DNA from 2 places in the Lactobacillus sp. ESL0680 genome. Region 2 is predicted to be linked to the other one. Evidence: riboswitches for the same ligand, from Rfam matches in the RefSeq annotation. Region 2 holds a riboswitch; the other holds the start of a gene.
What was found. A riboswitch is a leader RNA that binds a small molecule or an ion and turns the genes downstream of it on or off. The one in region 2 is predicted to bind lysine.

Region 1 (15,709 bases), 320 kb from region 2:
ACCAAAAACTCGCGCTGATGAAATTTGCTGGCTAAATATCGCGCAACTGTGCGCAAGCCATTGCCGCACATCAATGCCTGTGAACCGTCCTTGTTAAAAATGCGCATTTGCGCAACAGCTGCTGGCGTGGTCGCGGGTTCAACCACTAATAAGCCATCGCTGCCGCCAAGCAGCCCTGTTTGCTCATCCGTCAATTTAATTGCCAAATTCTGTAATTCTGCAGTTGTCAGCGGCTTAACTAATTTAGTTTGATCTAGCAAAAAGAAGCTGTTTTGCGAGCCATGAACTTTTTCTATATTAATCATTTATTTTTGCTCCCTGTGTGAAAAAATTGTTGTAGATTTGTCTAACCGCTGCTGGAGCATCCTTGCGTTTAGTTCCCAGCATAATTGAAATCCGTGACGCACCCTGATTAATCATGTGAACACCAATGTTTTGTGCCGCCAGCGGTTCAATAATTTTGGCCATTACGCCAACTTTATTGCGCATTCCTTCGCCGACTACCATGATAATCGCATAATCATCAATCCACTCTAAACTATCTGGCTTCAGCTGCGTCCGAATTTCTTGGCACATCTTTTCGCGAACGCCAGCGGTAAACTGCCGATCATCAAAAATCACGGTCAGGTCATCAATCCCTGATGGCATATGTTCGTAAGAAATATGGTACTTATAAAAAATCTGCAACAGCTTCAGGGTAAAGCCGACCTCTTTGTTTAACAAATAACGGTGTAAGTACAGTGCTGAGAAGTGCGTTGCAGTTGCTACTCCCGTAATTACGTTCAGCGCATGAAAATCCTTTGCCGGAACAATCATTGTCCCTTTAAGATTAGGGTGATTGGTATTTTTGACGTTAATCGGCACGTTACCAGCTATCGCCGGCAAAATTGCTTCATCGTGAAAAACTGAAAACCCGGCATATGATAACTCCCGCATTTCCCGATAAGTCATTTTGCTGATTGCCTTTGGGTGCCTGACAATTGCTGGATTAGCCGAATAAATCGCATCAACATCAGTAAAGTTCTCATACACCCTGGCATGAAAGCCGCGAGCTAAAACAGCACCAGTGATATCCGAACCCCCACGCGAAAATGTGGCGATTTGTCCCTTCTTTGTTAGACCATAAAAGCCTGGCACAACCAAATAGCCGCTCGGCAGATGATATTTAGCCAAATTGTCATAAGTTTCCGGCACAATCATGGCATCTTGTGGATTAGCCGTTACTTCAATACCTAATTCGCCACTACCTGCAAAATGGGCATTTAAGTTTAATTGTTGCAATATTAACGTTAATATGTGTGCATTTAATATTTCACCATGCGCCTTGAATTCTGCTAATAAATAGTTATTATTTAGATATTCTTTTTTTGGTAAATTTAATAAAATTTGCTTTAGTACCGCCATTTTTTCAGTTGAAACAGAAAAATAACTGCCAATTTCCTCATAGCGCTGCCAAATCTGCTGCTGAATAGCAGTCAAACTCTGATTAGTAATAGTTTTATGTGCATAATCGATTAACAAATCCGTGATTTTACAATCAGTTTTATCCCGCTTACCAGGAGCTGAAGTCACAATGATTTTGCGCTCTGGGTCCGTTGTAATAATTTTAATAATTTTTTCAAAATGTGGGCCGTCTGCTAATGAACTGCCACCAAACTTAACTACTTTCATTTTGGGTCAAATCCTTTTTATAAAAAATCTAATCTGTCTTTTCGCGAGTTTAGGTGCAATTCTAGCATTTATTTTTTTATCTGCAAGGAAAATATTTTTTTCAGCTTGCAAAGCATTTTAATTTTTAAATTAAAATCATTGACATTATTCTCAAAAAAATATAATATTTATGCAATCGAAGAGGTTGCAGTGACCATCAGTAAATTAGTCGAGTTTTGCTAAAACTATGACGCTAATTAAAAGGGGAAGCTGCCGAAGCGTTAATTCACAAGCAGGAATTATCAGCTGGGCCATGGCCAAATAAGTCATGGACTGTCGTAGAAAATCTACGGAGCGCTTCCGACAATTTGATACCAGATATTAATTCGGTTCTTTTGTTTCAGCGCAAACAAAAGAACCTTTTTTGTTAGCTAATTTTGGAGGAATCAACTTGGTTACCGTTAATTCACAAGGACATTTATCAATTGGTGGTTGCGATGCAATCGATCTCGCTAGCGATTTCGGTACACCGCTGTACGTTTACGATGTCAGCCTAATTAGGCAGCAATTACAACAATTTCATAAAGCATTCAAACAAGCCGGCGTTAAATACGCAATTAGTTATGCCAGTAAGGCTTTTTCAATTAGGGCCATCGACCAAGTTATTGCCCAAGAAGACGGTCACTTAGACGTTGTTTCGGCTGGTGAATTAATGACCGCTGTTCAAGCTAATTTCCCAATGGAAAATGTCAGCTTTCATGGCAACAACAAGTCACTTGCGGAATTGCAGTTAGCCCTCGACAATCATGTTGGCACGATTATCGTTGATAATTTCCACGAATTGGAATTATTAAACAAACTGCTTCCTGAGCAGAAGCAGTCAGTCAATATCATGCTGCGAATCGCGCCCGGTATTTCAGCACATACCCACCGCTACATTCAAACTGGTCAAGTTGACAGTAAGTTCGGCTTCGACGTCCAGTCAGGTCAAGCAGAACAAGCATTGCAGTTAGTCTTACAAAATCCTAAACTGAACTTACGCGGCTACCACGCCCATATCGGTTCGCAGATTATGGCAGTTACAGGCTTTACCGCCCTAGTTCAAAAAATGGTGCAGCTTGCAGCCATGTGGCAGGAAAAATACCATTATCAGCCGCAAGTTTTAAATTTTGGCGGTGGATTTGGCATCAAATACACTAATCAGGACCAGCCTTTAACGCCACAAGAATTTGTTGACAGTATGGTGCAAACACTAAGAAAAGAAATTGCCCAGACTAATTTAACGCTGCCAGAAGTTTGGATTGAACCCGGCCGCTCCATTGTTGGCGAAGCCGGCTACAGCCTCTATACAATCGGCGCCCGCAAAAATATTCCTGGCATTCGCACTTACGTTAGCGTCGATGGCGGCATGGGCGATAATATCCGTCCTGCCCTTTACCAGGCTGATTATCAGGCAGTCTTAGCTGCTAATCCCCAAGCAAGGTCAGTTGAAACCGTGACAATTGCCGGCCGCTATTGTGAATCTGGCGACATCTTAGCAAAAGACCAACAACTGCCTTTAAGCGCGCCTGGTGATATTTTAGCAATTTTGGCAACAGGAGCTTACGGCTACTCGATGGCTTCCAATTACAACCGCGTCGGTCGTCCCGCCGTTGTTTTCGCCGAAAACGGACACGCCAAATTAGTCGTTAAGCGCGAAACTCTTGCCGATTTAACCAGATTAGACCTGAATTATCTTTAAGTAACACGAGGAAAAGCCATGAAGCAAACTGCACAAGAAATTATTAATTTTATTAGCAACGCCCCCAAAAAGACACCCGTTAAGGTTTATTTACAGGGCAATTTGGCAAATCTAGCTGTCCCTGAAAATATTGAGGCATTTTTAGATGACAAAATCGGAATTCTGTTCGGTGATTGGGCAGATGTTCAAAAATTTTTAACCAAGAACACAGCACAAATCACCCACTACCATGTTGAAAATGATGCGCGCAATTCCGCCGTGCCGTTACTTGACTATACGCAACTTGATGCCCGGATTGAACCCGGTGCGATTATTCGCGACCACGTCAAAATCGGCAAGCAGGCCGTGATTATGATGGGCGCCGTAATTAACATCGGCGCAGAAATCGGTGCCGGCACCATGATTGACATGGGAACCGTGATTGGCGGTCGGGCAATTATCGGTCAAAACGTACACGTTGGTGCTAATGCCGTTGTGGCAGGAGTAATTGAGCCGGCTTCAGCTAAGCCTGTCAGAATTGGCGACAACGTCTTAATTGGTGCAGGTGCCGCAATTTTAGAAGGTATTGAAGTTGGTGAAGGTGCCGTAATTGGTGCAGGTGCAGTTGTGACAAAAGACGTTGCGCCTAAGACAGTTGTTGCCGGCGTCCCAGCCAAAGTAATCAAGCAGGTTGATACCAAGACTAAAAGTAAAACTGGCCTAGAAGCCAGTTTGCGAAAGCTGTGATGACATGACTGAATTTATCGAACAGAAGTTAGTCAGAATTAGACGCCAGCTCCACCAAATTCCCGAACTGGCATTAAAAGAAACAGCAACGCAGAAATTATTGCTGCAATTAATTAGCGAATTGCCGCAGCAATTTTTAACAATTAAGACTTTCCCCGAATTACCAACGGCAATTATGGTGCACGTCAAAGGGAAACATGCTAACAAGACGATCGGTTACCGGGCAGACATTGACGGCTTGCCCGTTACTGAACAAAATAACCTGCCGTATCAATCACAACATCACGGTGTTATGCATGCCTGCGGTCACGATTTACACATGACGATTGCCCTTGGCGCTTTAAGCTACTTTGCTAATCACCAGCCGCAAGATAATTTGGTCTTCTTCTTCCAGCCAGCCGAAGAAAGTGAGAGTGGCGCCAAAATCGCTTATGACCAGCAGCTTTTCAGCGGTAAATTTGCCGTAGACGAAATTTACGCATTGCACGACACCCCGCAATTACCAGTGGGAACCATTGGAACTAGACAAGGCACCCTGTTTGCCGGAACAACCGAGGTCAACGTTGACTTTATCGGGCAAGATGGTCACGCCGCCTACCCGCAAAATGCTAATGACATGATTGTTGCTGCTGCGCAATTTATCACTCAAGTACAAACCATTATTTCGCGAAGTATTGACCCACTAAAGGCTGGTGTCATTACTTTAGGCAAAATGACCGCTGGCAGTGTCCGTAATGCCATTGCTGGCAATGCCCATATCGAAGGCACAATTCGCGGTTTAACTCAAGACATGATTGTTCTAATTAAACAGCGCTTGCGTGAAGTCGCTGCCGGCATAGCCACAAGCTACGGCGCGGATATCAAGATTAACTTTAACCAAGGCGGTTATTTTCCAGTTGAAAATGACCCAAGCTTAACCGCAGATTTGATTAATTATCTTAAACAAGCACCCCAAATCAACTTTGTCGAAACTGAACCGGCAATGACCGGTGAGGATTTTGGTTATTTAACTAATCATATCCCGGGGGCAATGTTCTGGTTAGGTGTCGGTGAACATGGCTCCCTGCACTCAGCAAATTTTAACCCTAATGAGCGAGCAATCCCAATTGGCGTGCAAACCGTAACTGGCTTTTTAAAAAGACGAATGCAGCACAATTAATAGAAAGGATTAACAATGTTATTACAAGATGCAGAAATTTTAACAGCTATCGTCACCCCGTTTAACGATGATGACACGATTAATTATTCAGGGCTCGAGGAACTGGTCAATTACTTATTAGACCACGGCAGCCAAGGCTTCGTTGTTGGCGGCACCACTGGTGAAGTCGCCACCTTATCTAATGAAGAAAAGTTGGAACTTTACCAAAAATTTGTTGAAATTACAGGCAATCGTGTGCCCGTAATCGTTGGTACTGGCTCTAATAACACGCAAGCTACGATTGAATTGAGCAGACAGGTCAGTCAGATAGAAGGACTGGCGGCACAATTAGTGGTCGTTCCCTACTACAACAAGCCTAATCAGCGAGGAATGATTGCCCACTTTACCGCAGTTGCAGCCCATTCACCGCTGCCAATCATTATCTACAACATCCCCGGACGTACTGGTGTCACAATGAGCAACGCTACTATTTTGGAATTAGCTAAAAATCCCCAAATCATTGGTGTTAAGCAATGCACTACTGTTGAAGACTTGGAATACTTGGTTGAACATGCACCCGATGACTTTTTGGTTTTCAGCGGTGAAGATGCACAAAGCTTGGCGGCTAAAACCGTCGGTGCTCAAGGAATAATTTCCGTTGCTTCTCACCTTTATGGCGACCAAATGAAACAAATGTACCAAGCGCTAGCTGCCGGTAACATTGCCGAAGCTGGAGCTTGGCAGCGTAAGTTAACACCGAAAATGGCAGCCTTGTTCATGTTTCCGTCACCATCCGGCGTTAAAGCTACACTAAATGCTCAAGGCTTCCATACTGGCGGCTGCCGTTTGCCAATCGCTAACTTAAATGACGATGAACAAAAGCAACTCGCCCGTGCACTCGGACTGCCAAACGATAATTTAAGTCAACCGATCAGATTACAGTTAGGAGATTAAGCATGATTAAAGTTTTAATTGCTGGCTTCAATGGGGCAATGGGACAGCGAGCTGTCAAGCTAGTACAAAAATTGCCAAACTATCAACTAGCAGCAGTCCTATCGCCTCACCTAAATAGCCTTGATCCAAGTGACTATCATTTAGACCAAAGTACCGCAGTTTTTACCAAGCTGGCAGATATTACTGGGCAATACGACATCTGGCTTGACTTCACTACTCCCAGTGCCGTTTACACCAATACCAAATTCGCAATTGATCACCAGATCAGACCCGTTATTGGCACCTCAGGATTAACTGATAGCCAAACTACCAAGCTGCAGACCTTGGCTAAGCAACTCAAAGTTGGCGGTATTATTGCCCCCAACTTCGGCTTGTCAGCAGTCTTATTAATGAAATTTGCTAAAATGGCAGCGGCATATTTCCCTAATGCAGAAATTATTGAAATGCACCATGCCGACAAAAAAGACGCACCATCGGGAACGGCAATCAAAACTGCCCAAGAAATTGCCCAAAATCGGGATCCTCAAACAACTGCCGCCTTTAACGACAACCCCGCACGCGGCGGCGATTATTACGGCGTACCAATTCACGCGGTCCGCTTACCCGGTTATGTTGCCCACGAACAGGTTTTGTTTGGTGGTGCGGGGGAAGCTTTAACTATCAGACAGGACTCATTTGACCGCAATTCATTTATGTCCGGCGTCGAACTCGCCCTAAAGCAAGTTCTGCAGCTCGATGAACTGATTGTTGGTCTTGAAAACTTAATTTAATCTGAAGGAGTATATTTTATGCCAGAACTAGCTGCTAACTTAGAAGCAATTGCCAATCAGCGTTTACTAACCACAACGCCATCAGCCATTCGCAAATTTGACCAAGAGATTTCTGGGATTCCCGGAATTATTAAATTAACTGTGGGCGAACCTGACCTAGATACACCAGAACATGTCAAACAAGCCGCGATTGCCAGCATCAACAATAACGAGTCACATTACGGCCGCCAAATGGGTGATCTTAGATTATGTCGCGCAGTTAGTGAATATCTAAAACGCAAACAGAATTTAACCTATGACCCTGAAACAGAAGTAACTGTTACCGTTGGAGCTACTGAAGCCATTGCGACCACGATTGTTTCGCTCTTTAACGCCGGCAATGAAGTCATCGTTCCCACGCCTACTTTCGCGCTTTACTTTTCACTGCTGCACCTATTTGGCGTTAAGGCAGTTACTATCAATACGGCTGAAGATGATTTTTTATTGCAGCCAGAGAAATTAGCGCAAACTTTGGCAGCACATCCTAATGCCAAGGGCATCATCCTGAATTATCCCAATAATCCAACCGGCCGTGAATATCCCGAGAGTTTAATCAAAAAATTGGCCGCTATCTTAGAAAAACACCAGCTATACGTGATTTCCGATGAAATTTATAGTGAGTTAATATACGACACCAAGCATTATTCCATCGCACGCTGTCTTCCTAAGCAAACAATCCTAATTAGCGGCTTGTCTAAATCCCACGCCATGACCGGTTACCGTGTCGGCTACATCGCTGCCCCGCAAAAAGTAACTAAACTGCTGACTACCACGCACGGACTGTTAGTAACCGCCGTCCCCAATATGACGCAAGTTGCTGCCGCCGAAGCATTATCAGTAAACGGCGATCGTGATCCGCAAAACGCCAGCAAAATTTACGCTGAACGCAAAGACCTGATTAGCACTGGTCTAAGTCAACTAGGTCTTGAGATTATTCCGCCAGAAGGTGCGTTTTACTTATTCGTCAAAATTCCCGCTGAATATGGCACTGACGATATAAAGTTTGCGTACGACCTAGCACAAAAAGCCCGCGTCGGTTGTATTCCCGGCAGTGCCTTCGGCGATGGCGGAATTGGCTATGTTCGCTTTTCTTACGCAGCTAGCCCTGAAAAAATTCGTGAAGCACTCACAAGAATAACCGAGTTTTTAAATAATTAAGGAAGTAATAATATGAATGGTTATAACGTTGCAATCTTAGGAGCTACCGGCGCTGTCGGCAGCCGCTTAATTAGTCAATTGGCAGAGTCGAATATTCCCGTTAAAAACTTAAAGCTGCTCGCTTCTGCCAGATCAGCCGGTAAAGTCCTAAAATTCAAAAATGAATCCTTAACAGTCGAAAAAACCACGCCAGATTCATTTAAAAATGTCGATTTAGTTTTGGCATCTGCTGGTGGCAATGTCTCCCAAAAGTTTCTTCCCATTGCCGTTCAAAGTGGTGCCGTCTGTGTCGACAACACCAGCGCCTTTCGTATGGACCCTGATGTCCCGCTCGTAATTCCAGAAGTTAATCGCGAAGCGCTAAAAAAACACCACGGGATTATTGCCAACCCCAACTGCTCAACTATCCAAATGGTAATCGCCTTAGCACCAATTTATCATGCTTTTGGGCTGAAACAAGTTATCGTCTCAACCTACCAAGCGGTTTCCGGTGCCGGTCAAGCTGCCTGGAACGAAATGCTGCGCCAAGCGCAGCAGCGCCTAAATAATGAAGCAATGACCGCCAAAATTACGCCAGTTAAAGGCGAACCGCACCACTATCCATTGGCCTTCAACCTTCTGCCGCAAATTGACGTTTTTGAAGATAACGGCTACACTCACGAGGAATGGAAGATGATCCACGAAACCAAAAAGATTTTACTGGACGACATGGATAGTCCCGACATCAAGGTCACCGCAACCTGTGTCAGAGTCCCAGTGGAACTTGGCCACGGCGAATCAGTTTACATTGAAGTTGCTGATAAAAAAGCAACAGTTGCAGATTTAAGACAGCAATTAATGAAAATGCCGGGAATTATTGTTCAAGACAAGCCAGCAGAGCAGCTCTACCCGCAGCCGCTAACTGCAGCTGGCAAGCGCGAAACTTTTGTCGGTCGTTTGCGTGCCGATGAAGAAAATCCCGGTGCCTTCAATTTGTGGATTGTTTCCGACAACTTGCTTAAGGGCGCAGCTTGGAACACCGTTGAAATCGCCGAATGCTTGGTCGAAGATGGTTTAATTTAACTAAAAAAGCAATACCTGATTTTGAATCAGATATTGCTTTTTTCTATTACATTCCTGCCTGTTTACGTTCCTGCTCATACTTTTGCAGTGCCTGCAGAACCTGCGGCCAATAACGTTTAGGCAAAATCAGTTGTAATTTGTCTTGATAAACCGGAAAATCGCTAGCCTTCATTCCCGTAATCCGCGCTAAATCTTGATCGGACAAGTGATATTCTCTGGTAATCCGCTTAATCTCAACAGATGCATGCCCGCGAAACCACGACCAGACAAAAAAGGCTAAAGCAAAACCGCCCGCAGTTAACCCCGCATTGGGTATTGTCCAGCCAAAGCTGCGCAAGCAGACAAAAAAGGCAGCAATAAAGGCAATCAATGCCGAAATTAAGCCATAAATAACTGGAAAAAGTGATTTTTTATGCATTTTGCCCTCCTAAAAAGCTAATTACCAAAAATATTATTATTGCTGCTATTTGAATTTGAATCGTCAGCCGGATTGTCATTATTAGTATCGTTAGAAACAACCGAGGAATAAATCTGATAATTAGTGAAAGCATTTGGATCCTTCCACTTAATGCTATTTCGTTCTTCGTTTAACTTATTAAGCCGCGTCTCATCATTATCTAAAGTCTCCGTTTCAAGACCCAAATTAGTCCGCAATTGATCCGAAGTTTTTTGCAGAATAGCAGTTGAGGCGACCTGAATTGAAGACCCATTAATCCAGGCATCATGCCCTTGAATATAACCGCTCTCCAGGTTGTCCATGCAGCCGCGATAGTTCATTGCTAAGGCAAGCATATCATTGAAAGTTAAATTGGTTTTGACATATTTAGTAAAGATCTTAACCAACTTACGATAATTAGTAAGCGTATTGACCGACATTGCCTTGTGGACAACTGCCGTAATTACCTGCCGCTGGCGCATCTGCCGGCCATAATCGCCGCGAGGATCATCGTGGCGCATCCGAACATAAGCAACTGCATGCCGACCATTTAAATGTTGCTTTCCTTTATGAAAATCACACCAGTCATACGAGAACTTAAATGGCACGTTGACATCAACACCGCCAACGGCGTCTACCAAGTTTTTCAATGCCTTCATATTAACTTCGATGTAATAATTAATCGGCACATTAACGAGCGCCGAAACAGTCTTCATTGATGCACTACTGCCGCCGACACCATAAGCCGAATTAATTCGGAACATATTATATTTATCGCCTGGGTCACCCAAGATATTAACCAAAGTATCACGAGGAATCGAAGTCATCGTCGCTTTATTCTTATCAGGATTAGCCGTCGCTAAAATTAAGGTATCAGAATTCCCCTTGTCATGACGACCTTCAATTCCCTGGTCAACGCCAAGAATTAAAACCGAAATCGGCTGTTTATTAGCAATTCGTGCGGAAGTTGCAGTGTTACCATCTTGACCGTCAATTGCGCTATGTAAGCTAAAATACATGTGTGCTGCCCAAGCTAAACCGCAGCTAACACACAGAACCGCAACAATCCCCACAATGCGCAAAAACGCATTTCCTTTTAAAGCAGCGGCCGGAGCCGCGAAGGCATGATTGCGATGAAGATTTAAAGAAGAGCGGTGGTGATAGTCTTCTCTTCGTTTAGAGTTTGGATTCATTCCTTTATCTATTCCCTTCCAATAACTGTCCAATGTATTTGTAACACTTTTAAACTTGAATTAAAATATTATCAAATATAATTAATAATATCTTATTTTTTGCTTTTTAGCATAATCATTATTAACATTAATTAGATACACAAAAGGAGAATTTTTTAATGACAATTCCAAAAAGAACCGCCGTTGACGAAGAATTAAAATGGGATTTAACCCGCGTTTTTAAATCTGATACTGACTGGGAACACGAATATACAACAGCCAAAACAAAAATACAAACTTTAAGCAAATTGCAGGCGAATTTTACCAGCTCAGGACATGATTTATATGATGGCCTAACCGAAATCTTAGCAGTTGGTCGTAAATTGGAAAAACTCTATGCCTACGCGACATTGTCCAGCGATGTTGATACGAGCAACGCCCACTATTTAGGTTATGTTGCTCAAGTTCAAGCCTTAGCCAGTCAATTTGATGCCGCAACTTCTTTTATTAATCCCGCAATTTTGGGGATTTCTGAAGCAAAACTAAGCCAATTTAAAGAAGAAGAACCGCGGCTTAAAAATTACGACCACTGGCTCGACCAGATTACCCAAATGCGGCCGCACACCTTGTCAGCTAAAGAAGAAAAACTAGTAGCCGATGCTGGCGATGCCATGAGCACTTCCGAAAACACCTTCAACGTCCTCACCAATTCTGACATGGAATACGGCTACGTCCAAAATGATGATGGTGACATGGTGCAGCTTTCCGATGGTTTGTATTCTTTATTAATTCAATCGCAAAATCGCGACGTGCGCCAAGATGCCTTTGATTCAATGTACGCTACTTACGGTCAATTCGAAAATTCGCTGGCCTCAACACTTTCTGGTGTTGTCAAGGAACATAATTACAACGCTAAAGTACATAATTATGATTCCGCACGCAGTGCCGCTTTACATGAAAATGGCGTTCCAACCGTAGTCTATGACACTTTAATTAAAGAAGTTGACTCCCACCTTGACCTACTTCACCGCTATGTTGCTTTACGCCAAAAGATCCTTGGTTTAGACGATTTACAAATGTGGGACATGTACGTGCCATTAACTGGTAAGCCGCTAATGTCCTACACCTTTGATGAAGCCAAGCAAGAAGCCAAACAGGCTTTGGCTCCACTAGGTGCTGACTACCTAAAACACGTTGACTACATCTTTAATAACCGCGTCATTGATGTCGTTGAATCGCAAAATAAAGCCACAGGAGCATATTCTGGCGGTTCTTACGATACCGATCCCTATGAATTGCTCAATTGGGAAGACAATATCGATTCACTGTACACACTGGTTCATGAAACTGGTCACTCCGTCCACAGCATGTACACACGTGAAACTCAGCCTTACGTGTACGGCGATTACCCTATCTTTGTCGCTGAAATCGCGTCAACAACTAACGAAAATATTCTAACAGAATACTTCTTGGATCATGTCACTGACCCCAAAACCCGCGCCTTTGTCCTAAACTACTACCTTGATTCCTTCAAAGGTACACTCTTTAGACAAACCCAATTTGCAGAATTTGAACAGTTTATCCACGAGCAAGATGCGAACGGCGAGCCGCTGACTGCTGATCGGCTTAACAATTTCTATGGTGATCTAAACCAGCGTTACTATGGCAACAGTGTTGAACCTGGCGGTGACATTGCTAAAGAATGGGCCCGGATCCCCCACTTTTACTATAACTTTTATGTTTACCAATACGCCACTGGTTTTGCGGCGGCAACTGCCTTAGCTAATAATATTGTCCACGGCACTGACAGCCAGCGCGAAGCTTATCTTGGTTATCTGAAGTCCGGCTCCAGTGACTATCCTGTAGAAATCATGAAGCGCGCCGGCGTTGACATGACGAAGCCTGATTACTTAGAAGACGCCTTTGCCATTTTTAGCAAGCGATTAGATGAGTTCGAACAAATTGTCGAAAGCAATTTTACAAAGTAATTTATTAATTTATTTGACTTTATTTTTTAAGTATTTTATAATTTAGCCATTAAGAGTTGGAGGTAATTCTGATGAATACAATAGAATGTCGCAGATTACAATTGAATACTCGTTTTTACTTTAGCTATTTTAGATAATGTTTGAGTTCATCTAGGTGAATTCAAACGGAACCCAAGTTTGAGTTTATCTATGATGGCTAAAGCAGTTTGGTTGCAATTAGTCACATACTTCTAAGTGGCTAATCACAACAATTTATTTAAAGATGATTTTGAGGTATCCACTTAGAAATAAGTGGATATTTTTTTATGGAGGAAATCACAATGAATCATCGTCTCAAGAAATTAATTACTGGTGTTAGTCTAGCAGGTCTACTACTGCTCGGCGGCTGCAGTCAAAACAAAACTAGTAAAACAGCCGTTAAGCATGTCGGGGTCCTGCAGGTTGTCCAGCATCCATCCCTTGATGATGCTTATAAAGGCTTCAAAGAAGGGTTAAAAGATGGTGGTTACGTCGAAGGCAAAAACCTGAAAATTGATTACCAAAATGCCCAAAACAGTCAGGATAACCTGAAAAGTATGAGTGATAAATTAATTAATGAAAAATCTGATTTACTATTGGGTATTGCCACTCCAGCTGCACAGAGTTTAGCTAACGCCACAAACAAAATCCCAACTGTTGTTACTGCCGTTACCGACCTTAAGGCCGCAAAACTCGTTAATTCCGAAACTAAACCAGGAAGAAACGTTACAGGAACAACCGATATGGTCTCAATTGACAAGCAAATCAAATTACTGCTGTCCATTGTCCCGAAGGCTAAGACGATCGGAATTATGTACAACGCTGGTGAAGCCAATTCTAAAATTCAAGCTGACCTAGCAATTGCCGCACTTAAGAAGGCCGGCGTTAAGGTTATTGTCAAAACAGCCAATTCAACCAACGATGTGCAACAAGTTACAGAAACATTGGCAGATAAAGTTCAAGGAATATACGTCCCAACAGACAATACTTTCGCTTCAGCTTCTTCACTAATTGGTAAAGTCGTTAAGGAAAAGAAAATTCCATTAGTTGCCGGTTCAACTGACCAAATCAAAGATGGCGGCTTAGCCTCAATCGGAATCGACTATGAAGCCCTTGGCAGACAAACCGGTAAAATGGCCGCTAAAATTCTATCAGGCAAAGCTAAACCAGAAAACATGCCTGTTGAAAAAGCGAACAACCTAAAATTAGTCGTTAATAAGAAGATGGCTAAGGCATTGGGGATCAATCCTAACTCAATTAAAGCACCTAAATAATTAAACTAGATAAGGAATAATAATTTATAATGAATACTTTTGGAGATTTACTTATTTCAGCCACGTCCCAAGGTCTGCTCTGGTCACTGATGGCAATTGGTGTTTACTTGACATTCCGAGTTTTAGATCTGGCTGACATGACGGCCGAAGGCAGCTTCCCGCTTGGTGGGGCAATTACTACCATGTGCTTAATTCAGGGCGTTAATCCAATTATCGCCACAATTGCCGCATTTGGCGGCGGCATGGTCGCCGGATTAATCACGGGTATCTTGAACACTAAGTTAAAGATTCCTGACTTACTCGCTGGGATTGTTACCATGACCGGCTTATATTCGATTACTTCTCGCGTAATGAAAAATGCCGCCAATGTCTCCCTATTAGGCAAAGATACAATCTTTACCATTGCCCAAAACTGGGGCCTATCACGCACCAATGCGGTAATTGTAATGGGCGCGATCATTGCTTTATTAGTAATTATTATCTTAATTGCCTTTTTTAGAACTGAGATTGGCTTAGCTATGCGGGCAACTGGTGACAATCCAGAAATGAGTGCAGCCAATGGTATTAAAACCCAAAGCATGAAAATTTGCGGTTACATGATTTCTAACGGTTGTATCGCCCTCTCCGGTGCCCTGCTCGCGCAAAATAACGGCTTCGCTGACCTTAACTCTGGTGTTGGGACGCTAGTTGTTGGGCTTGCCTCAATTATTATTGCGGAAGTATTGGTTCATAATTTGGGAATTGCCGCACGACTGCTAACACTGGTCTTAGGTGCGATTATTTACCGGATAATTCTGGCATTGGTCTTCCAGATGAACGTTCAACCTTCGGATGCTAAATTAGCTTCAGCTTTGGTCTTAATCATCTGCCTTGCCCTACCCAACTTTCACTTACATAAGAGAGGAACTAAGAATGTCTCACGTACTAAAAATTAAAAATCTCCACCAAACTTTTGAACAGGGCACAGTTAATGAAAATCGCGTCTTGCGCGGCATTGACCTCGAATTAAACGCAGGCGACTTTGTCACAATTATCGGTAGTAATGGGGCCGGCAAATCGACTTTGCTCAACAGTATTGCTGGAACCTTGCCAATTCAAGAAGGGCAGATTATCCTAAACGGCGAAGATATTACCAAACTGTCAGTTACCAAAAGAGCCAAAAATATCAGTCGGGTCTTTCAGGACCCCAAAATGGGGACCGCTGTTCGCTTAACTGTTGAAGAAAACCTTGCCCTTGCAATGAAGCGCGGACAGCATCGAACTTTTCGTGCTGGTGTTAAAGGTCAAGACCGTGAATTTTTTAAAAAGCAGCTTGCCCAACTTGACCTAAACTTAGAAAATCGCTTAAATGCCGAAATTGGCCTACTCTCTGGTGGTCAGCGTCAAGCAATTACCTTATTAATGGCCACCCTCAAACGCCCCGACTTAATCCTACTTGACGAACACACTGCTGCTCTTGACCCTCAGACTTCAATCACGGTTATGCAATTAACCGAAAAATTAATCAACGAGCAAGAATTAACTGCCTTCATGGTTACGCACAATATGGAAGATGCAATCCGCTATGGCAACCGGTTAATTAT
Region 2 (15,709 bases):
TGGCCAAGCAACATTGACAACTTTGAAGACACCCAAAAAGAAGAAGGCGAACACAATGGTCGTTATTATGGTTGGCCGAATACTGATATTAATTTGCTTTGTTTCTTGAACAGGAATTTGCTTACTCGGGATAAAGTGAAAAATAATGAATGTAATCACCAATGCACTAAGCAAATATGGCAGTGACCATGAGAAGAAGGTCAGAGCATTGACTGAATATTTGCTAACCAGAAAAATATTGTGTGGATTACCCCAAGGCGTAAATGCCGCACCGATATTTGCCCCCATTCCGATTAAAGTAACGGGCAAAATTTGCGGTAAGTCATATCTTTTAGCAATGTTAAGATAAAGTGGAATTAATGTAAGCGCTGTTATATCATTACCCAGAAACATCCCAGCGATAATTGCTAAAAGTGTGAACAGAATATTCAGTTTACGTGTATTGTCAGCGATACTAGTTAATTTGTATGCAAGTACATCAAGTACGTGCAGGTACGCGTAGATTTGAATGATAATTAGCATCGCAGCGACTGAAAATATAGTATGCAAGTTGATATCTCCAAGTCGCGGTCTAGCAAAAAAAAGACTTATAATTGTGACTATAGCAGTAATCTGCAAGATTCTATCACTAAAAATTTTCTTTAAGACGGTCATAAAATGTCCCCTTTCGCAAGTTACAATCATCTATAATCATTACTTCTATTTTGAGCTTTTTTTCCGCTGTGTGCAACGATAAATTTTTGACTATGAAAATGTAAATTTACTAAGCAGGAATTTTGCTTTCTTTTATGCACACAAGCTATACTTTAGTAAGTAGAAGAAATAAGGGGGATTTATGATGAGTAATTCTGAAACAATTGAAATGAATATAAAGCCTGAAGCTGCAGCCAGAATTAAGAGCCACGTTAAGCAAGGCCAAATTGTACTGTTGGCGCTGAATGACGGTTCTAACCAATATTCTAAGATTGGCGGTACTTGTACCATTGGGGCTAACTTTCAATTTGTGATTTTGGATCAAAAAGACCCCGAATTTTCAATTACAATTAATAATAATGCCGGCTTGAGTTTATTTACTAGCCCTGCAGAAATGCAGTATTTAGATAATAACTTAGTTATCTCTGAAAAAAATGCCACAATGAGTTTGGCAGATGACAGCGGTGTGATTGATGGCGCGGTTTCAATTAACGAATATCAGCCGTCAGCAGTAACTAAAAAGGACCTAGAGGAAGGCAAAATCTGTTAAATTAGTGTTATACCTTGATTCATGACCCTTAACGTGGTAAACTAAGTGAGATTTTCGAAAATCTGAAAGGAAGTATAGTACTATGCGTAAAGGTGAAAATTACAACACTGGTTGTGAACCAAACCAAAGACCTAAGAATAAGAAAAACGGTAAGAAGCGTGTTGCTCACGTTGCTGCTGTTGTTGCTTTCTTGAACAAGGCCAAAGAAGACGAAAACAAGTAGTCTGATAATAATAAAATAAAAAGGTAGATTGCAGTTTGCAATCTACCTTTTTTTCTTACGATAAATTGAGTAAAATTGAGATAATGATAACTTTTAACCTAAAGGAGAAGGGCAACGTGAAATTTCAATGTAGCAGCTGCGGCTTACGGATGAACTCCGTGCATTTCAAGCAGCAGGGTTTGATGAACCCTAAATTAACGAGTATCTGTGATATTTGCTTGCAAAGAGGACAAGATGCTAAAGATTTTGCTAATTCAGCGGTGCAGATTTTTGCGCAAGGGCTGCTCTATACCTTTGTGGGTCAATCAGCAAGTGATCGTGAACATGACTTTCTGGTAAGTAAAAAGGAATACCGCAAGCGTTATGAGGCCTTTATTCAGGATTATGACGGCAATAGTTTAGCCCAGCAGCAATTATCCCGCAATGATTTTAACGCGGCAGTTATCGCCAGTGAAACTGGTGAAAATAACTTTGTGCCTCAGCTTGATTTAACTTTTGCAGATAATTTGACGCAATTGGGGTTAAAAGTTGATTTTCAATTAAATGAAGTTGATTACATTGACCGTGAACGTATTCGAGCCAAGTACCATTATCGCTGCCAGTATTGCGGTCGGCGCGGCCGCAGCGTTGACCATAAGGATCCAGTGTCACTCTCGCATAATAATGACTTAGATAATTTGATCTTGTCGTGTCAGGAATGTAATCGGATCAAGTCTAATATGCCGTTTAAATTATTTACGCAGCTAAACGACCAGATTTCTCAGATTAATCAGAAGTTAGTTAAGTATGAGAATGCATTAGCAACTTTGAAGGGTGAATTTGAAGAGCGGAGACGTAAATTGGCGGCAACCATGCATCTTAAGGGTGTTGTTAATGATCCGGAACTGAATGAGATGCGCAAGCAAAATAAAAAGCTGCAGGATGCCATCGATAGCTTGGAGAGCGATTATCGTGACTTGTGTAATTTACGTGAGCAGCACTTTATTACTGGCTGGAAATTAGTTGAGGAACAGAAAAAAACTGATATTATTTAGTAAATTTATGCTAATTAGCTGGTAAAATACTTATAACTATAAGTAAAAGAGGCAATAACGATGAAGTTAAAAATAAGAAAATTAGGACTTTGCTTGGCAATAACATATTTAGGCCTGGTGGGTTTGGCAAGCAGTTCGCCTGTGTCTGCGGCTGAAGCCACTCCGGTGCCCACCAATTCATGGGCTTGGGATAATGCTATGTGGACAGGGACAGATGGTGACTGCACTTGGAGTTACGATATTGTTTCTAAGACCCTAACAATTAGTCCCAGTCAAAATGGCGACCAACTTTCGAGTACACCTCTTACAAAAAAGTTGTCAGGAATCAGTGGAGTAAACCATCTTGTATTTGCAGGACCGGTTAAATTAGCGATTAATTCAGAAAATAAATTTAGCGGCTTAGGTAAATTGCAAACAATTACGGGTTTGAACCAAGTTGATACAAGTCAAGTAGTTAATATGGCTGACATGTTTGCTCAAGATCAGAATTTGCAAAGTTTGGACTTGAGTAGTTGGAATACAGAGCGTGTAGTTAACATGTCGGGGATGTTTACCCAGGATTCAAATCTGGCTAATCTGAATTTGGCAAATATTAAGACAGACCAGGTAACAAATATGTCTAATATGTTTGATGGCACTAGTAAATTGACACAACTTGATCTAAGTCAATTTGATACTAAGCGTGTAACTAATATGCAGATGATGTTTGCTGGAATTGGTGTGGCAGCTCTGAATCTCAGTTACCTGAATACCAGTAATGTCACTAATATGGCCGGAATGTTTATGAATGCTAAGGTAGCGAATATCAATTTGGCTAGCCTTAATACTAGTCATGTGACAGATATGTCTAGTATGTTTAGTGGTGACCATAATTTGGCTAAACTTGATATGTCTAATATCGATACAAGTCACGTAACGAATATGTCTAATATGTTTAATGGCGATAGTGAACTGACGCGACTTGATTTAACTAAATTTGATACTAGTAGTGTAACAAACATGTCTGGGATGTTTGCGGGAGTTAAGCTTGCAGAAATAAATTTGCACAATTTAAATACTAGTCATGTTGTTAATATGAGTAATATGTTTAATAAGGCAACATTTACTAAGTTAGACCTAGCGCAATTGAACACCAGTAGTGTAACAAATATGTCAGAGATGTTTGACAATGCTGATATTGCCCAGTTAGATTTGACACATTTTGATACTAGTCATGTTCTTGATATGTCGAGGATGTTTGAAAGTGCAAAGATTGCCAATTTAGACTTAACGCAGTTAAACACCAGCCATGTAACAAATATGTCGCGCATGTTTGCTAATTTTGCTAACCTGAATCAATTGGATTTTGGCAAATTCGATACTAGCAATGTCACTAACATGTCAGGGATGTTTGCGGAAAATAAAAATATTACAAGTTTGGATTTAAGTCATTTAAACACCAGTAATGTAGCTGGAATGTCGAGAATGTTTAATAATGACACTAATTTAAAACAACTTAATTTGCATCATTGGAATACTAAAAACGTTACAACAACCGAAAACATGTTTACTAATTGTAGTAGTTTAACTAAATTAGATCTTAGTGATTTTAGATTACCTAAAGTAAACGTCACGGCAGGGATGTTTCAATATGATTATAAGTTGAAGCAGTTAGATTTAAGTCATTTTAATCAGAATAATAATAGTATATTGACTGATGCAGGTTCTGCTAGTAGATTTGCAGTAAAATTGGGTAATTACCAGTTAAGAAAATATTCGGGATTTGGTCAAGGATACAAGACCATTCAAGCTGTTGGCAAGGGAACAATCAATCATCCTCGTGGGAAAAAATACACGGTTAAGCAAATATTGCGATTATATCGTAAGTCTAATAAGCATCGGCCAGTAGAAACATATGTGATGAAGAAGGGGCCGAAACGCCAAGCACCTAAAAATATCTCACTGACTGTAAGTCATGGATAATATATTAAAATAAAAAACTAGTAGTCTTAATGACTACTAGTTTTTTTGGATTTAACTCCATGGTTCAAAGTATAGATCACTTAATTGATCTTCAGTTGTTTTAAGCAGCCAAGTTGCTTCTTTGACGTCGCCACGGCTGGCTGTAGTTGATCGGATAACACTTGCGGCAATTGAGAGAGCATTATTGTAGTTTTGCTTTAATGTAGCATCAGTATATGCGTTTGCTAAATTTTGTTGGCCATCTGCAAATAGTTGTCGCAGCTCTTGTTTATTTGCGTCTGTTGCAATAACGTTATCAGCTTGTGCATCTTGAGCAGTATTAAGGCTTGCTAGTTTAACACCACCGGTAATTTTTATGTCACTTGCTTTTACAAAACTGTTACTGTAATCAGGAATTGTTTCATCTGCAGTTTGATCGGAATCTGAGTCTGAGTGCAGTATGTGGTAGAACAGCTCGGCTTGATGATCGTGTTCAACCCAAAGATAGAACTTACCGTCAACTGTGAGTTGATTGTTGTCTTTGATTGTAAGAGTTTGAGCTATTGTCGACCCATCTACTTTGTAAGTTGTAATTTGGTTACCATTAATGGGTTTAAAATAAGTATAAGCCATGTCATTGTAACCAGCGATTGGCAGGTCATTTCTAATCTTGATATATCCTTCATCAATATATTCTTTAGGATAGTTATGTAAATGATAAATATAGCCATCAAAATCTTCTGCCCAAGGTGCGACTGCCATGTCAATTTTGATTTTTTGTCCTTTAACTAATTTATGATTTGTTAGTCCATTAGAAATGGTTTGTGTGCGGCTGCTTTTGGTGACAGTGGCATAGGTAACACCGTTAAGGCGTGCAATTTCACCATTAATGGTACCGACATTTTGTGCATTGACATAAAGGTGATTCTTTAGAGCGTAATAGTCGTGACCGTTAATTTTTTTAGTTGGCAGGTAAGCATATTTATTGGTGCCGATATAATAAAAATATTTGGGACAGGTCGTCTTCTTTTTAACTTTGCCAGCATAACTGATAATTGAGTCAGCAGCTAGTTCTTTGTTAGTTTGATGACCATTTTTAGTGTAGAGCTTTGATTTATGATTCAGGGTTAGTTTACCTTTTTTAATGTTTTTACCGTTCAGGGTAAGAACATTAGCTGCCTTAATATAGGCGTTTTTGGCAATCTCGTAATATTTTTGGCCCTTAATGGTAATTGTTTTGCCAGTAAAAGAAGTTATTGGCGTCGTGTCGTTACCGTCAAGATAGCTATACCCATCCCCGTCAGTATCAGTAAACAGATGCTTGGCGATTTGGTTATAGTAGCGGTAGCGTTTGCCACTTGGTTTATAAATGTAGGGACTACCAATAAAGCCTAATTTGTTTTTTTCTATATGTGCAGCACTAGTTATTTGTGCTGGCATAGTAGTAACTATTGGACTAATGCAAAGTAAAGCAGTCATTAATACTAGGTTTAGTTTTTTCGTTAATTTCATTTTGTGCCTCATCTTAGATAGAGTCTTTAATTAATTTTCCTTTGCCGACAATGTAATAAGGCTTGCCTTTGACTTTAATCGGATCACCATATGTGTGATAGGGAGTATGTGCCTTAATTTGTCCTACTCGTTTACCATGATAATTATAAACTGGGATTGGCTTATCTTGCCATTCGGTTTCTAAGCCAGTAACGTTCCGAACGGGAACGTAGAGTTGTTGGCCAACTAAATAAAAGTAGCGTCCAGCAGCAATGTGAATGTTGTTATCTTCGTCAGTTTTGTGAATTTTGACACGGGAACCGGCTTTTAAAATTAGTCCGTTTGTGCGATGTCCCTTCTCATCATAGAGGTATGTGCTGTGCATCACGCGTTTTTTAGATTTGGTGATTTTAATTTGCTTGGTAACTTTTTTGATAGGAGTAACAGGCAAAAAGTGATTGTCATCAAGCTCATAGTAGTCATGGCCATTAATCTTTTGCGTCTGAAGTATATTAGCAATTGATCCCTTTTTAAGCTGTAAATCGTTAATTTGTCGTCCCGTTTTATCATAAAGATAGCTGTCATGATGCAGTTTTACTTGTTTAGTACCGGCAATGTTAACAGTAACGCTAACAGATTTACTTGTTCCGTCTGGTAAGGCTACTGTGACTGTGCCTTTACTTAAGCCGTTATATAAAGTAGATGGCTTTTGACGCCATGAAAATTCTGTCCCGTTTGGCATTGACTGCCAATTGGCAATGCTTAATTTGGCATAATTGGTATCGCTGGCTAAGTTGGTATTTGTAGGAATAGTAACTTCTTGCCCTGGTTTTTGTGCCACAGGGTTGGCAGCACTAATTTCGTCAGCAATACCTAATTCCTCGGCGGCTGTGATCTGTTGAGTAGATTGGTAACCAATAAGTGTTAAGGCTAATCCAGCAATGATTTTTATTGAAAAATAATGATTTCTTTTTTTCATAATTCATCCTCATATTTTAATTTTGATTATAGTTAGCATAATTCTTTGATGTGGCATTGTAAAGAAGCTTAATAGCTATTAAGACCATTTAGCTAATCAATTTGCCTAATTTTTATTCTATCAATTTTGTTATAATTAATGATGAATATTTTTATATAATTTAATGCAAAAAATATTGGCTGAAGGAGTAAAAATAATATGGAAATCAAAATTTTTAATAAGGGGCTTTCGCCACTGGTTGAATTGTCCTTAGCTAATGGTGAAACTGCTAAAATTCAACGTGGCAGTATGGCTTATATGCAAAATGTAAAATTACACGCAAAAATGAATTCTAACGATCACAAGGGCTTAGGTGGGTTAGTGCGCTCGGTTGCTCGCAGCAAGGTCACAGGAGAAAGCATGATTATTAATGAAGTTAAAGCAACTGGCGATAACGCATTAGTAGGAATAGCTCCTAACACGATCGGGGCAATAGAAGAATTGACTTTGGCTGAAGGGCACCAATATCGACTAAACACGGGCGCTTTTTTGGCAGCGGATGAAAATACAGGCTATGAAGCTATCAGACAAAAGGGCCTATCGAAAGCTGTGTTTGGCAAAACCGGTGGCTTTTTCATTTTACATACCAAGGGAACGGGCAAATTATTGATTAATGGTACAGGTAATATCGTCAAAATGGAACTTACGGACGAAAATAACTTCCAAATTGATAATGATAATGTTTTGGCGTGGGAAGATTCGCTCGATTATAAAATTGAATCAGCCAGTGGGTCATTTGGTTTTATGTCTGGAGAAGGCTTAGTTGATAGCTTTTATGGTCATGGCGTTGTTTATTTACAAACTAGCAATCTTAAAGAATTGGCTCGTTCGGTAAGACAATTTTTACCAGCCGAATAAATTGTTGTAGTCAAAAAGAACCAACTTGTCGTGAGCTGGTTCTTTTTGATTAAAAAACATTTATCTATTAAGCCGCTTCTGGCGCGGATGTAACATGATAATTGCGTTACTTTTGCGGCATATCTTGTTAAGTTATTGTTTAGAAAGGAAGGTAAAGTGCAAATGGAATTAGCTCGAGTTTTACGTGAAAGAAGGCAAGAATTGAATTTGACCCAGCAGCAGTTGGCAGATAAGTTGCATGTCACAAGGCAAACACTGTCGCGCTGGGAAAATTCATTGAGCTATCCTAATTTGGACACTTTGGTAGAACTGAGTGATCTGTTGGCAGTTCCGCTTGACACTTTATTGAAAGGAGACAATAACGCAATGGTTAAGAAAATTAGTTCAGATGTAAATGATAAGCGGAGATACCGCCGCTATTTAATAATCATTGGCAGTATTTTTGCCGTGATTTTGATATGGCTCTGTGTTTTGGGCTATGATCGAGCAAATCAAGTGGAATGGATTGATCGCTTTAATCCATTTTTGGAGATTAAGTATGGTTATGCTGTTTTGCCGGATAAAGTTGAATTGAAAAAAGAACGTGGAATTGAGCAGCATGGTAAAACTAAGAAAAAAGTTTGGCTTAAAATTCCACAAAAAGTGGACGCGTATGTTACTGACAATCCTTTCGATCATGGTTCGTGGCTAAAGTTCTCTACTGGCGAATACGACTTAAAGCACCGCTGGGCGTATGTGATGCATAAGGGCTCTTATGTGTATGCAATTCGCTTAGTTAAGAAGAGTGAAATACCCATGCAAATGCGTGGAACGATGCTGGATTATTATATGCCGTTTAAAGACGGAGCACCTGCATCTAGATTGAATAAAAATTTCCCGTGGTGGCCATTTAATTAATGAAAAAGAAAGATCAAAAATAAAAGCCTGTCTATTAACAGACAGGCTTTTATTTTTAACTGTTTTGGAAGTTACGTAAGAACTTCGCGGTTTTTTCATTTTGTGGGTGGTTAAGCAATTGGTCAGGACTTCCTTGCTCAGCAATGACGCCGTCGCTGATGAAGAAGACTTGATCGGAAACGTCGCGGGCAAAGGCCATTTCGTGAGTAACAATAATCATTGTTAATCCAGTAGTGGCTAGGTCCTTCATAACGCTGAGAACTTCGCCGACCATTTCTGGGTCAAGGGCACTAGTTGGCTCATCGAATAATAGAATTTCTGGATCCATCGAAATCGCGCGGGCAATTGCGACCCGTTGTTGTTGACCACCGGACAATTGCTTAGGACGGGCATTAATGTATTCTGCCATGCCGACCTTTTTCAGGTTGTCGACAGCAACTTTGCGGGCTTCTTCTTTAGAACGCTTCAAAACTAGTTCTTGGCCAACCATGCAGTTGGCTAAGACGTCTTTGTTCTCAAATAAGTCAAACTGTTGGAAGACCATGCCGACTTTAGCACGGTAGATATTACGGTTATAACCTGGTGCCAAGACGTTTTCACCATGGAAGTCGATTTCACCAGCTGTTGGTTCTTCCAGCATGTTGATGCAGCGCAAAGTGGTTGATTTACCACCACCAGAGGGACCAATAATTGTAGCAATTTCGCCCTTTTTAATATCAAATGAAATATCCTTCAATACTTGGTGAGTGCCAAAAGATTTTTGAATATGCTTTAAACTTAAAATCGTATCGTTTGCTTGCGTCATGATTTGTTAACCTCCGTCTTTTCGGTTGAGCCGACCTGAACTTGGTTGGCCATTAAATTATAGTTTTTACTGCCTTCAAGGTGCTTTTCAATTAAATTAAAAATTCTGGTAATCGTGAAGGTCAGAATTAGGTAGATTACAGAAATTGTTAGGTAAGTTGGGAAGAACTTGAACGTTTGACTGGCAATCGTAGTCCCAACAAAGAACAGTTCGGAAACAGAAATAATACTTAAAACTGACGTGTCCTTGATGTTAACGATAAATTCGTTGGTAATGGATGGCAGACAGTTTCTGATGGCTTGCGGCAGAATAATGTGCCACATTCTTTGGTTATGGCTCATTCCTAAGGCACTAGCTGCTTCAAATTGCCCTTTTGGCGTTGACATAATCCCACCGCGGATAATTTCGGCTAGGTAAGCACCAGTGTTAATGGAAACAATTACCAAGGCGGCGATTGTTCGGTCAATGTTCAGGTGCCATAACTGGGCGATACCATAATAGATAACAGCAGCTTGAACCATCATTGGCGTGCCCCGGAAAATTTCAATATAAACTGATAGTAACCAATCAATAAACTTCAATGTCCATCTTTTGCCGCGAGTTGTTGGTGTTGGAATAGTCCGGATAACGCCAACGAATAGTCCAATGAAGAAACCGGCAATAGTACCAACTGAGGCAAGCAATAAGGTCATGCCAATCCCGCTAATAATCATGCCGCCGTATTGTTGCCAAATGGAGACAAACCAGTTTTGTTGTTTGCCCTTTTTACCTTTAGCATTATCGGTTTTAGGTTGCTGCTTAATAGCTGCGGTCATTAACTTTGTTCTTTTGGAATTAGGAATTGTGGCGAGAATTTGGTTAACTTGCTTGAGCAGCTGTTTGTTAGGCTTGGCAATTCCGATAGAAGTTACTGATTCTTCCTTGGTTGCGTGGAAGCCTGCCATCTTGTTGACAGGAATTGCCTTGATGTCGGGGTCAACCATTTTGAATGATGTGGCTTCGGTATCTTCGGCAACGTAACCATCAATCGTGCCTGAAATTAAACTTTGGCGCATTGCCGCGAAGTCGCGCATTGCCGGTTGCTTCTTAGCGCCCTTTAATTGGCTGATTAATTGGTAGTGGAACGTTCCTTGTTGCCCCGTTAATTTGGCACCCTTAAAGTCACTTAGACTTTTGGCATTTGCGTATTTACTGTTAGCTTTAGTAATAACGACAAACGTGCTGCGTCTGTAAGGCTGAGAAAAGTTAATTGCCTTCTCACGCTCAGCAGTAGGACTCATGCCGGCAATAATTAAATCTGCCTTGCCACTGGTCAAGGCAGGTAATAGCCCGTCCCATTCAGTCTTAAAGACGACTACTTTGCGGTGCAGTTTTTTGCCGATAATTTTTGCGATTTTGACATCGTAACCGTTGGCAAAAGTATGGGAACCGTCAATTGGAACGGCACCGTTGGCTTTATTAGTTTGGGTCCAGTTATATGGCTGGTAGTTAGCCTCCATTGCGACTTTGAGGACACCATTATCTTTAGCGTAAGCTCGCGGAGACAATCCTAGTGTGATTGCTAGCCCGAGCAAGATTGCAATGAAAATAGATAACCATTTACTTTTTGACTTCATTTTAAAACCTCCAAATTGTTTTAAATAAAGCCAACACAATAAAAGCGTAAACCAAAAACCTCGCTGCGTTCGCAACGAGGTTACAATTAATCATATTTAGACAAATCATATAGCGCTCCCCGGGGACGAACCGGGACAGTCTGCAAGATATGCTCCTGCAGCCCAACAAAAAAGTGACGCAAATCAAATTCTTGTTTCGGCGGCAATTCTTCTAACTAGCCATTATTGCGTTTGCGCGCTAGGACTAGGTTCGTAATTGTCGCGACCTCTATTGCATTGGAAATTATTTAACTTAGAGAGAATGATAGGCTAAAAATTACGTCTTGTCAACTCAAGGCCTGATGATGATTAATGATGAAATATAAGATGAAGCGAGATAGTAGTTAATTTAAACTGCTGCTTGATGTGAAAATGAATGATAAAGCTCTTGGACTTATTTGGTTAAGTATTTTTTGGCAAATTGTTCATAAAATTCAGTGGCTGCCAAGTAGTCGGGAATATCAACGTACTCGTCAACTTGGTGGCAACTGTCATTTCCGGGTCCAATGCTAAACATGGTTGGTGCTGACGGACTATTGACGAATTTAGATGCATCGGTGGTTCCTGACTCGGTGAATAAGTTAACTGGGCGTTTTAGAATATTTTCAAGTAACTTTTGAGCTGCTTGGACGTATTCATCGTTTTCGTCACCAGAGACAGCTTCGCCCAAATAATCGTATTGCAATTCAAAATGGTGCTGCGGCATCTGGTTAACTTCATTAATAACATCTTCTAAAATCGTTTGAATGTCTTTAACTGTATAGAACGGGTTAATGCGAATATTGCCGCGGGCAACGACCTTATCGGGCATACTGTTGACTTGGTCACCGCCGGAAATCATCGTAATGTTGTGCAGAACGGGGCCTAATTTTTCATGAATTTTTGGTAAATGACGCAACTTTTGATTGGCTAATTGAATGAAGTCGGTCATATTGTCAATGGCATTGAGAACATTCAATTGGGCAGAGTGAGCGACTTTACCATAGGAGGTGACGGTGTAGTCAATGTCGCCGTTATTGGAATAAGAAATATCGAGGTTGGAGTCTTCGCCAATGACGATAACGTCCAAATCGTCGATAAAACCTTCTTTAGTCAGTTCTTCAGCGCCCCATTGCCCAGTTTCTTCACCAACTGACATTAACAGCCGCAATTCACCTGTTAACGGCACATTATCTTCAAGTAAAGATAGCAAGGTCGCAATCATTCCGGCTAAGCCGCTCTTCATATCAGTCGTGCCGCGGCCGTACATTTTGGTGTCATTATCGTATAATTTGCCGGAAAATGGATCGTCGCGCCAAGCTTCGCGGTTCCCTAGATTAACGACATCCATGTGTCCGGAAAAACCGAGCTTGAAATTACCGTTGGTAGGTCCAATTGAAATGACACAACTTTCACGGTCGCCTTGGTAGGGTACGCGAGTGATGCGGACGCGATCGCCAAACGGGGCAAACAGCTTAACAACATAATCAACGACCTTTTTTTCGTGGTCGTCAATGGTTTCAATTTGGATTAAATCCTGCAATAACTTAATTTGTCTTTGTTTATCTAACATATTTTTCCCTTACTTTTATAGATAATTATTTGTCTCTAGTAGCAACTTGAACTTGGTTAGCCATTAAGTTGTAGTCCTTACTACCATCAAGATGTTTTTCAATTAAATTGAAGATTCTGGTAATTGTGAACGTCAAAATCAGGTAAATTGCGGAAATTGTCAGGTAAGTTGGGAAGAACTTGAAAGTTTGACTGGCAATAGTTGAACCGACGAAGAACAATTCCGAAACGGAAATGATGCTCAATACCGAAGTATCCTTAATGTTAACGATAAACTCGTTAGTAATTGACGGTAGACAGTTTCTAATGGCTTGCGGCAAAATAATGTGCCACATTCTTTGATTGTGGGTCATTCCCAAAGCACTGGCAGCTTCGAATTGGCCTTGCGGTGTGGAGATAATCCCGCCGCGGATAATTTCAGCTAAGTAAGCACCAGTATTAATGGAAACAATGATTAGAGCAGCCGCGGTACGGTCAATATTAATGTGCCAGAACTGAGCGATACCATAGTAGATAACGGCAGCCTGAACCATCATTGGCGTGCCCCGGAAAATTTCAATATAAACGGATAACAGCCAGTCGACAAACTTTAATGCCCATTTCTTGCCGTTAGTTGTTGGTGTTGGAATGGTGCGAATAATGCCGACAAACAGACCAATGAAGAACCCGGCAATGGTACCGACTGCTGCAAGCAGCAAGGTCATGCCAATCCCGCTCATAATCATGCCGCCATATTGCTTGAGCATGGAAATGAGCCAACTTTGCTTTTTACCGTTTTTGCCTTTCTTGGAATCAGTTTTTGGCTGCTCCTTAATGGCTTCGGTCATTAGCTTAGTTCTCTTAGATTTCGAAATTGTAGCTAGGACTTTATTAACTTGCTTGAGCAGTTTCGGGTTAGTCTTGGCAACACCAATTGAGGAAACCATCTGTGCCTTAGTGACGTGGAAACCTTTCATTGGGTTAAGCGGTATGGCTCTAATGTCAGGGTCAACCATCTTGAAGGAAATCGCTTCAGTTGAATCGGCAATATAACCATCAATGGTACCGGAAATTAAACTTTGCCTCATCGCCGAAAAGTCCTTCATGTTAGGCTCTTTTTTAGCGCCAGGCAACTGGTTGATTAATTGATAGTGGAACGTTCCTTGTTGAGCAGTAAGACGTGCACCCTTAAAGTCGGTTAGCTTTTTAGCATTAAGATATTTGCTGCCAGCCTTAGTGACAACGACAAAAACACCGCTCCAATAAGGATTAGTAAAGTTAATGGCCTTTTCCCGTTCTGGTGTAGGACTCATGCCGGCAATGATTAAGTCGGCTTTGCCGCTAGTTAGAGCAGGCAATAGTCCGTCCCATTCGGTTTTCATGACAACAATTTTTTTGTGCAGCTTTTTACCAATAATTTTGGCTATTTTGACATCATAGCCATTGGCATAGGTGTGAGAACCATCAATGGGTACAGCACCATTGGACTTATCGGTCTGAGTCCAGTTGTTAGGCGAATAATTGGCTTCCATTGCGACTTTGAGGACGCCATCATCTTTTTTAGCAGCACTAGCTTGATTATTATTCAAGCTAAGGCCACTAATTAAAGTGAAAACGACTGCAAATAACGCAACTAGCCATCTGGTTTTTGACTTCATTTTAAAACCTCCAAATTGTTTTAAATAAAGCCAATACAATAAAAAGCGTAAATAAAAACCTCACTGCTAAATAGCAATGAGGTTACAAGTGATCATATTTAAACAAATCATATAGCGCTCCCCGGGGACGAACCGGGACAGTCTGCAAGATATGTTCTTGCAGCCCAACCATGAACTTGCGCTGGACAAATTCATGGTTTCGGCGGTAATTCTTGAGCTAATCGTCATCGCATCACGCGTGCTCGGATTAGGTTTGTAATTATCGCGACCTCTATTGCATTGGAAATTATTAACTTGGTGAAAATATTAAATTAAATTTTACTGATTGTCAACTATATTATCAAAAATAATTTATTAATATTTAATTTTTAATAACGGGAGTTTTTTCGTATTCAGTCAAGTCTTTACCAAAAATTAGGAAGACAATCACGGTAATTATTGCGACAAAAGCTGGCAGTAAAAGTGGTTTTTTAAGTAAGTCAAAAATACCGGCAACAACGGTACCAAAGAAGACATCAAGAAGAGAAGAACCAAAGGTAATGAAACTTGCCTGACCAGACTGAATTGTGACCGCAGTTCGTCTAATGCGCAGCCGCGAAATCCACGTGCTGACGGGGATGCAGGAAAGCATGACGGCGATAATGCAAATGCTCAAACTGTAAACGCTGGGGCTAACGGCAAAGATGATTAGGCATAGAGCAGGTAAAGCGATTAACATCATACTTTTCTTGAAATTCAAATTGGTGCGTAACACTAGATTGCCCAAGGTAGTCCCAACTGCATAATCGACAACCAAATAGACGATCTTGGTATATTCGGGATCAACGCTGCTCCAGAGATAAACCATTAGACTATTAAAGTAGCCCATCAAAAGACTAACAAAGATTGCCAGAATAATTGAACTGCGCAAACCAGTATTAGCTTTAATTAGCCGGTAAATCTTTTTGATTTGGGCTAAAGTTGAATTGGTTGCTAGGTCATGACCAACAAGGTTTGGGTCATAGTTTTCATCTAATAAACTAGTGGGGATAAAGAACAGCAGGTAGGAAATACTGCCAACTAACAACAAAAATTTGTAGATAATTGAACCATCATTAAATTCGCTAGCTAGAACGTATGCACAGCCAATTGCCAGATAACTTAAAATTAGGCCAATATTGCCAAAAGTGGTATTCTTACCGATTACCATGTCAACTTGCTCGTCAGGAATAAACCGCTTGGTAGCCCCGTTATATGCGGATTGAGCAAAGAGAGAAATAAAAGTCATTATAATATCGCAGCCAATATAGGCATAAATAAAGTATCTGCCTTTAAATAGGAATGGGATTAGTAGAATTAAGCCAAGTAGGGGATAAG

Region 1: it holds a riboswitch for lysine, as region 2 does, so the genes downstream of both, lysA (diaminopimelate decarboxylase) here and OZX58_RS00460 (ABC transporter substrate-binding protein/permease) in region 2, are expected to answer to the same signal.

The regions. Positions count from the first base shown of each region.
Region 1 covers NZ_CP113945.1:1,465,882-1,481,590, forward strand. Annotated here, with positions in the region: gene dapF (diaminopimelate epimerase) at 1-305, opposite strand, end outside; gene OZX58_RS07090 (aspartate kinase) at 298-1,671, opposite strand; lysine riboswitch at 1,842-2,018, shown strand; gene lysA (diaminopimelate decarboxylase) at 2,096-3,391, shown strand; gene dapD (2,3,4,5-tetrahydropyridine-2,6-dicarboxylate N-acetyltransferase) at 3,410-4,117, shown strand; gene OZX58_RS07105 (N-acetyldiaminopimelate deacetylase) at 4,122-5,276, shown strand; gene dapA (4-hydroxy-tetrahydrodipicolinate synthase) at 5,292-6,209, shown strand; gene dapB (4-hydroxy-tetrahydrodipicolinate reductase) at 6,212-6,979, shown strand; gene OZX58_RS07120 (aminotransferase class I/II-fold pyridoxal phosphate-dependent enzyme) at 6,998-8,176, shown strand; gene OZX58_RS07125 (aspartate-semialdehyde dehydrogenase) at 8,189-9,238, shown strand; gene OZX58_RS07130 (hypothetical protein) at 9,285-9,656, opposite strand; gene OZX58_RS07135 (LCP family protein) at 9,674-10,867, opposite strand; gene pepF (oligoendopeptidase F) at 11,026-12,834, shown strand; gene OZX58_RS07145 (ABC transporter substrate-binding protein) at 13,155-14,126, shown strand; gene OZX58_RS07150 (ABC transporter permease) at 14,156-15,061, shown strand; gene OZX58_RS07155 (ABC transporter ATP-binding protein) at 15,039-15,709, shown strand, end outside.
Region 2 covers NZ_CP113945.1:81,767-97,475, forward strand. Annotated here, with positions in the region: gene OZX58_RS00410 (SLC13 family permease) at 1-654, opposite strand, end outside; gene OZX58_RS00415 (iron-sulfur cluster biosynthesis family protein) at 839-1,243, shown strand; gene OZX58_RS00420 (hypothetical protein) at 1,326-1,466, shown strand; gene OZX58_RS00425 (HNH endonuclease signature motif containing protein) at 1,583-2,500, shown strand; gene OZX58_RS00430 (BspA family leucine-rich repeat surface protein) at 2,561-4,462, shown strand; gene OZX58_RS00435 (SLAP domain-containing protein) at 4,514-5,953, opposite strand; gene OZX58_RS00440 (SLAP domain-containing protein) at 5,967-6,911, opposite strand; gene OZX58_RS00445 (TIGR00266 family protein) at 7,110-7,808, shown strand; gene OZX58_RS00450 (helix-turn-helix domain-containing protein) at 7,971-8,705, shown strand; gene OZX58_RS00455 (amino acid ABC transporter ATP-binding protein) at 8,761-9,510, opposite strand; gene OZX58_RS00460 (ABC transporter substrate-binding protein/permease) at 9,507-11,126, opposite strand; lysine riboswitch at 11,229-11,405, opposite strand; gene OZX58_RS00465 (ArgE/DapE family deacylase) at 11,560-12,717, opposite strand; gene OZX58_RS00470 (ABC transporter substrate-binding protein/permease) at 12,743-14,353, opposite strand; gene OZX58_RS00475 (hypothetical protein) at 14,715-15,709, opposite strand, start outside.